One region of the Jeongeupia sacculi genome, then DNA from elsewhere that is predicted to be linked to it. Evidence: predicted binding sites of a transcription regulator. Region 1 holds the regulator's gene; each other region holds the start of a gene.
What was found. Region 1 encodes HrcA, which represses chaperone genes, less so after heat shock. Its sites were predicted from a motif close to ATTAGCACTCGNNNNNNNCGAGTGCTAAT; they were not measured.
Positions count from the first base shown of each region.

Region 2: the regulator HrcA is predicted to act here: its motif matches at 1,187-1,215, upstream of groES (co-chaperone GroES).
Region 3: the regulator HrcA is predicted to act here: its motif matches at 850-878, upstream of rpoH (RNA polymerase sigma factor RpoH).

Region 1 covers NZ_AP024094.1:1,112,348-1,114,614, reverse strand. Annotated here, with positions in the region: gene JLC71_RS05230 (NAD kinase) at 1-763, opposite strand, end outside; gene hrcA (heat-inducible transcriptional repressor HrcA) at 882-1,898, shown strand; gene mltB (lytic murein transglycosylase B) at 1,950-2,267, shown strand, end outside.
Region 2 covers NZ_AP024094.1:2,248,686-2,250,952, reverse strand. Annotated here, with positions in the region: gene JLC71_RS10795 (DoxX family protein) at 1-132, shown strand, start outside; gene JLC71_RS10790 (VOC family protein) at 317-733, shown strand; gene JLC71_RS10785 (hypothetical protein) at 749-1,000, opposite strand; gene groES (co-chaperone GroES) at 1,289-1,579, shown strand; gene groL (chaperonin GroEL) at 1,633-2,267, shown strand, end outside.
Region 3 covers NZ_AP024094.1:2,850,899-2,853,165, forward strand. Annotated here, with positions in the region: gene ftsX (permease-like cell division protein FtsX) at 1-749, shown strand, start outside; gene rpoH (RNA polymerase sigma factor RpoH) at 924-1,784, shown strand; gene queC (7-cyano-7-deazaguanine synthase QueC) at 1,848-2,267, opposite strand, start outside.

The sequences.
Region 1 (2,267 bases):
CGTGTTCTTTGAGCTCGAAGTCCGACTGGTTGTCGAAGTAGACGCGCGCATCATTGGCGCGGGTCAGCAGGAACTCGACTTCGCTATCGTCGCTAACGACGATCGGGCGGTTTGACAGCGATTGCGGGCAGATCGGCACCAGCGTGATCGCCGGCAGGCTGGGGTGCAGAATCGGCCCGCCCGACGCGAGCGCGTAGGCGGTCGAGCCGGTCGGGGTGCTGACAATCAAGCCGTCCGAGCGCTGGCTGTAAACAAACTGGCGATCGATGATGATTTCGAACTCGATCATCGAACCGGTCGAGCCGCGGCTGAACACCACGTCATTGAACGCCAGCGACGGGCCGAACTCCTCGTCGCCACGACAGATCGTCGTTTCCAGCAGGATGCGCTCTTCCGGGACGAAGGCGCCGGCGAGCATGTCGCCGATCAATTTTTCCATCTCGCCCAGCGGCACATCGGTCATAAAGCCGAGTCGCCCCTGGTTCACGCCGATCAGCGGAATCCGGTACGGCGCAACCAGGCGCGCAATGCCGAGCATGGTGCCGTCGCCACCCATGACGATCACCAGGTCGGCAAGCCGGCCGATCATGTCACGTGCAACGGTGGGATGGTCGGTGATGCCGTGCTCGGCGGCGGCTTCCTCGTCGATCAGGACGCTGGCGCCACGGGCGGCGAGCATCGCCGCCAGTTGCACCATCGGTTCGGCGATGGTCGGCGTATTGCGGCGACCAACCAGGGCCACCGTTTTGAATAGGGTTGTCATGGCAAATTCCGGTATGAGCTGCACGGCCAGACTGCAGCTGCTGCCGCGCAAGTGCCCAGAATTAAACCATAGCCATCCCGAGCACGCACGGCTGCGACATCGGCGTTAGAATCGGGGCATGCTTAGCGAACGCGCCCAACACCTGCTTACCACGCTCGTCGAGCGTTATATTGCCGACGGCCAGCCGGTCGGATCGAAAACGCTCTCGCAGGCTAGCGGCCTGGTCGTCAGCCCGGCGACGATACGCAATGTGATGGCCGAACTCGAAGACCTCGGCTTTATTGCCAGCCCGCACACCTCGGCCGGCCGCATCCCCACCGCGCGCGGCTATCGTTTTTTTGTCGACTCGTTGATGGTGGTGCAAACGCTCGACATGCTCGAACAAAAAGCCTCGCCCGGGGTCACCGGCTTGCCGCAAGGCAATCCGCAACGCTCGATCGCTGCGGCCTCGCAGCTGCTGTCGCAGCTGACGCACTTCGCCGGTGTAGTGATGCTGCCCAAACGGCAGGAAGCCATTCTCAAGCACATCGAATTCCTGCAACTTGGCGATAACCGGGTATTGCTGATTCTGGTCACCGCCGATGGCGATGTACAAAACCGGATACTGAACACCAAAACCATCTACTCCGCAGCGCAACTGGCCGAGGCCGCCCATTTCCTCAACGCCCACTGCGTTGGAAAAACCTTTGCGCACGTACGTCAGGTGGTCGAGGTCGAGGTACATGCACTCAAGGGCGAGCTGGTGACGTTGCTGAACGCCGCGGCACAAGGCGCGTTGACCGAACCCGTTGACGAACCGGTGCTGATTTCGGGCGAGCGCAATTTGCTCGACAGTGACGATCTGGCGTCAAATATGGGGCGTTTGCGGCAATTGTTCGAGCTGTTCGACCGCAAAACCGCACTGCTGCAATTGCTCGAGATCGGCAACCGTGCCGACGGCGTACAGATTTACATCGGTGGTGAGTCCGGCCTTGAGCCGCTCGATGACTGCTCGGTTATTACTGCGCCGTATCGTGCCAATGGCGAAATCGTCGGCACGCTTGGCGTGATCGGCCCGACCCGGATGGCGTATGAACGGATCATCCCCATCGTCAATGTCACCGCCAAGCTGCTATCAAGCGCCCTTTCCCAATAATTTCCCATACCCACCTACTACCGCCACCCGGCAATGCCGGCTGAGGATTTCATGCGTACTCCATTGCTTGCCGCCCTACTTGCCATCACGATTGCCGCCCCGGCCCTGGCCGATGATGCGCTGATCGCCCGCCCCGAGGTTCAGCAATACATCGGCGAGATCGCTGCCAGTGAAAACATGTCGCGCGACAAGCTTGATGCGCTGTTTGCACAGGTAGAGCTGAAGCCGAACATCATCTCGATCCTGGATCGTCCCTCGACCAGCCGCCCGTGGCATCAGTTCCGCGGCAACTTCGTCAATCCGGTGCGTATCAAGGCCGGCGCCCGCTTCTGGCGCGCCAATGCCGAAACGCTGGCTGCCGTTTCGGCA
Region 2 (2,267 bases), 1.1 Mb from region 1:
CTGGCACCGATCCAGCTCAAGGATCATCTGTTGTGGGGTGTGTTGCTGGCTTATCTGCTGATTCACGGCTGCGGTGCATGGTCGTTTGACCGGCTCTGGCAAGGCCACTGCGGGCGCAAACCGTTTGGATAGAAGCTAGAGTTTGAATCCGTCTGCGAACCGGCGTGGTCACACGTCGATCGCGCCGGCTATAGGTCTAAGCGCGGTGACGGTCGCGCACCTTTTGCCCTTCTCGAGCTTGCCGGCGCAGTCTATGCAGACTAGAACCCCAACACGCGTGCCGCATTGCGGCCGGTTAAACACGGAGTGATCAACCATGCAGGTTCAACCGTATTTGTTCTTCAACGGTCGTTGCGGTGAAGCGCTGGCCTTTTATCAGAGCGCGCTTGGTGCGAATGTTTCCATGCTCATGCACTTCAAGGATGCCCCTCCGGATGCGCATATGGATTGCGATACCGCCGGTTGGGGAGACAAGGTCATGCACGCCAATTTCAGCATCGGCGAAACGCAATTGATGGCGTCCGATGGCATGGGGCAGAATGCGCCGACGACGATGAGTGGTTGTGCCATGTCGATTGGCACCAAGGATATGGCCGAAGGCCAACGGCTCTTTGATGCGCTGGCCGCTGGCGGCCAAGTGCAGATGCCGTATCAGCCGACGTTCTGGGCTAAAGGTTTTGGCATGCTCACCGATCGTTTCGGGATTAACTGGATGATCAACTGCGAAGTCTGAAACAGACGTAACCCATCAAGGTTGGCCGGTTTGGTTCAGGTAGATCTCTGACAATTCGGCCAGCAAGTCTTCGGGCTTGTAACCGAGCTCGCGTGCCTTGGCGAGGATGCGCAGCTTGACCGCACTTTTGAGTTGAACCAGCGCCAGCCGGCGGGCTTGGGCGAGTTGTTCTGCACGATCTTCCGGGCTGATCGTCGTGCGTGTTGTGGCAAACAGCAAGGAAGGATGATCACCATCCTTGATGCCATCGGGCATTTTGAAATTCATAGGCTCCTATCTTATTCGGCCTGAGCGATTTGTGCGTTACATTTCTTACAAGCTAGCCTAAATATATGCCAGGCGGTAGGAAAATGTAAGAAATCTGGCGTGGAACGTCAACGTGCATAGGCACACACCGGGTTTGCCGGCTTTTTCGCCGCCGCACCCTTGAAAACCCCTAGTCCCGTCCCTATTATTGGCAGTCGTTAGCGATGAGTGCTAACAACGAACTTTTTGCGAACGCAAACCGAATCGTTCTGCACGTTTCGCGTCATTCATCTTCAGGAGAAGTTAACGATGAAAATCCGTCCTTTGCATGACCGTGTAGTCATCAAGCGCGTTGAGGCCGAAGAAAAAACTGCTTCCGGCATCGTTCTGCCGGGCAATGCCGCCGAAAAGCCGGACATGGGCGAAGTGGTCGCCGTCGGTAACGGCAAGATTCTGGAGAACGGCTCCGTTCGTCCGCTCGACCTCGCCGTCGGCAACAAGGTGATCTTCGGCAAATACAGCGGCCAAACCGTCAAGGTAGACGGTGAAGAGCTACTGGTGATGCGCGAAGAAGACGTCATGGGCGTTGTCGAGCACTAAGCTCCGACCCCATACGGTTTCAATCCTTTACAGAATTCAGGAGTATCTGAGAAATGGCTGCAAAAGAAGTCAAGTTTGGTGATTCCGCCCGTGCCAAGATGGTCAATGGCGTCAATATCCTGGCCGATGCGGTCAAGGTGACCTTGGGCCCTAAGGGTCGTAACGTGGTGCTGGAGCGCTCGTTCGGCGCGCCGACCATCACCAAGGACGGCGTGTCGGTCGCCAAGGAAATCGAACTGAAGGACAAGTTCGAAAACATGGGCGCTCAGTTGGTTAAGGAAGTGGCTTCCAAGACCAGCGATGTCGCCGGTGACGGCACCACCACGGCGACCGTGCTGGCGCAGGGCATCGTCAACGAAGGCCTGAAGTACGTGGCTGCCGGTTTCAACCCGACCGATCTGAAGCGCGGCATCGACAAGGCGGTGATCGCCCTCGTCGCCGAACTGAAGAAAATCGCCAAGCCGACGACGACCAGCAAGGAAATCGCTCAAGTCGGGTCGATCTCGGCCAACAGCGACGAAGTCATTGGCCAGAAGATCGCCGAAGCGATGGACAAGGTTGGCAAGGAAGGCGTGATCACCATCGAGGACGGCACCGGCCTCGAAGATGAACTCGACGTTGTTGAAGGCATGCAGTTCGACCGCGGTTATCTGTCGCCGTACTTCATCAACAATCCGGAAAAGCAAAT
Region 3 (2,267 bases), 1.7 Mb from region 1:
TGGCCGGTGTTACCGCGAACATGCCGGTCGAGCCACAGCTGACGGTCTTTCTCAAGCCCGAGGCCGACGTCGGCGCCTTGCGCGCGCAGCTCGCCAAGGATGAACGGCTGGCGCAGACGCGCTTCGTGCCCAAGGCCGATGCGCTCAAGGCCATGGAAGCGGCGATCGGCAGCGGCGATCTGCTCGCCGGCCTGTCCGACAATCCGCTGCCCGATGCCTTCGTGCTGACCGCCAAGCGCGATGTGCCGGCGGCGCAGTTGAGCGCGCTGGAACAAACCCTGCTGACCGAGCCGGGCGTCGATTCGGTGCAGCTCGATTCGGCGTGGGCATCAAGGCTGGAGAAGCTGATTGCGCTCGGTCGCCATGCGCTCGAAGTCGTGGTGCTGTTGCTGGCGGTGGCGCTGGTGCTGGTCACCGGCAACGCCATCCGCATGCAGATCCTGACCCGGCGCGAGGAAATCGAGGTTGCCAAGCTGATCGGTGCGACCGACAGCTTCATCCGCCGGCCGTTTCATTACAGCGCGGCCATCCAGGGCGTACTCGGTGGCCTTGCCGGTTGCGGCATCGCCGCCGGCGCGATCGCGTGGCTGAACCCGGCGGTCGGCGAACTCGCCGCCGCCTATGGCCAGCCTTTCCTGCTGGCCATGCCGGGGCCGATTGAATTTGCCGTCGTCTGCGTAACCACGATGCTGCTGTGCCTGCTGGGGGCATGGGTTGCCGTATGGCGGCATCTGCGGCGCTATCGTTGATTTCAAGCGTCTGTCATAGTGAGAGGCAATGGCGCCGATTGGCATAATTGCCGTGCGCATCGGCATGTCTCGTGCTTGAATCTACGGAACCCGAAGCGCCCTTAGCACTCAAACGATACGAGTGCTAATATCATGGTCGTTGAGTGGCAACGTCTGCAAGACAGGAGTGAACGAATGGGGAACAGCCTTGCCCTGCCGGTGATTACCGCTGGCGATAGCATTGAAAGTTACATCCATCGTGTGAACGCGATTCCGATGCTGACCGTCGAGGAAGAGGTCGAACTCGCCACGCGTCTGCAGCAGGAAAGCGATCTTGAGGCTGCCGGCCGCCTGGTGATGAGTCATCTGCGCGTCGTGGTGTCGATCGCCCGCGGTTACGCCGGTTACGGCCTGCCGCAAGCGGATCTGATCCAGGAAGGCAATATCGGCCTGATGAAGGCGGTCAAGCGCTTCGAGCCCGATCGCGGCGTGCGCCTGTTCTCGTTTGCCGTGCACTGGATCAAGGCCGAAATCCACGAATACATCCTGCGCAACTGGCGGCTGGTTCGCATCGCCACGACCAAGGCGCAGCGCAAGCTCTTCTTCAACCTGCGCTCGATGAAAAAGAGCTTTGCGGCGCTGACGCACGCGCAGGCCAAGGAGATCGCCGACGATCTCGGGGTGAAGCCCGAAGAAGTGCTGGAAATGGAAACGCGCATGACCGGTCAGGACATCGCATTGATGGCCGATCAGGATGACGACGAAGGCGGTTTTGCGCCGATCGACTGGCTGGCCGACCACGATGCCGAGCCGACCAAACAGCTCGAACGTCGTGCGCTTGATCGGCTGCAATCGGATGGCTTGCGTGAAGCACTTGATACGCTGGATGAGCGTAGCCGCCGCATCGTCGAAACCCGCTGGCTGGCCGACGAAGGCAAGGGGCTGACCTTGCATGAACTCGCCGCCGAATACAGCGTATCGGCCGAGCGGATTCGCCAGATCGAGGTCAAGGCGCTGCAGAAGATGCGCTCGGCGCTGGTACCGGTCGCGGCCTGAGCGGATCGTGATCAGTAAAAAGGGCACCCTCGGGTGCCCTTTTGTTTTGCCGCGTAGCCAGAATCAGACTGGCCGGTAGCGGGTCGGATCGGTGACGCCGGCGGCGGCAAAGCCTTCGCGGCGTAGCCGGCAGGCATCGCAGACCCCGCAGGCGCGGCCATCGTCGTCGGCCTGGTAGCAGGTCACGGTGAGGCCGTAATCAACACCTAGCGCGGTGCCGGTCTGGATGATCTGGCCTTTGGTAAGGCTGATCAGCGGCGTGTGTATCGTCAGTGGCGAGCCCTCGACGCCAGTGCGCGTCGCCAGTCGCGCCATCGCTTGAAACGCGGCGATGTAGTCGGGGCGGCAATCGGGATAGCCCGAGTAATCGACCGCGTTGACGCCGATGAAGATGTCATCGCTCTTGAGCACTTCGGCCCACGCCAGCGCATACGACAGCAGGATGGTATTGCGCGCCGGCACGTAGGTCAGCGGGATCTCGCC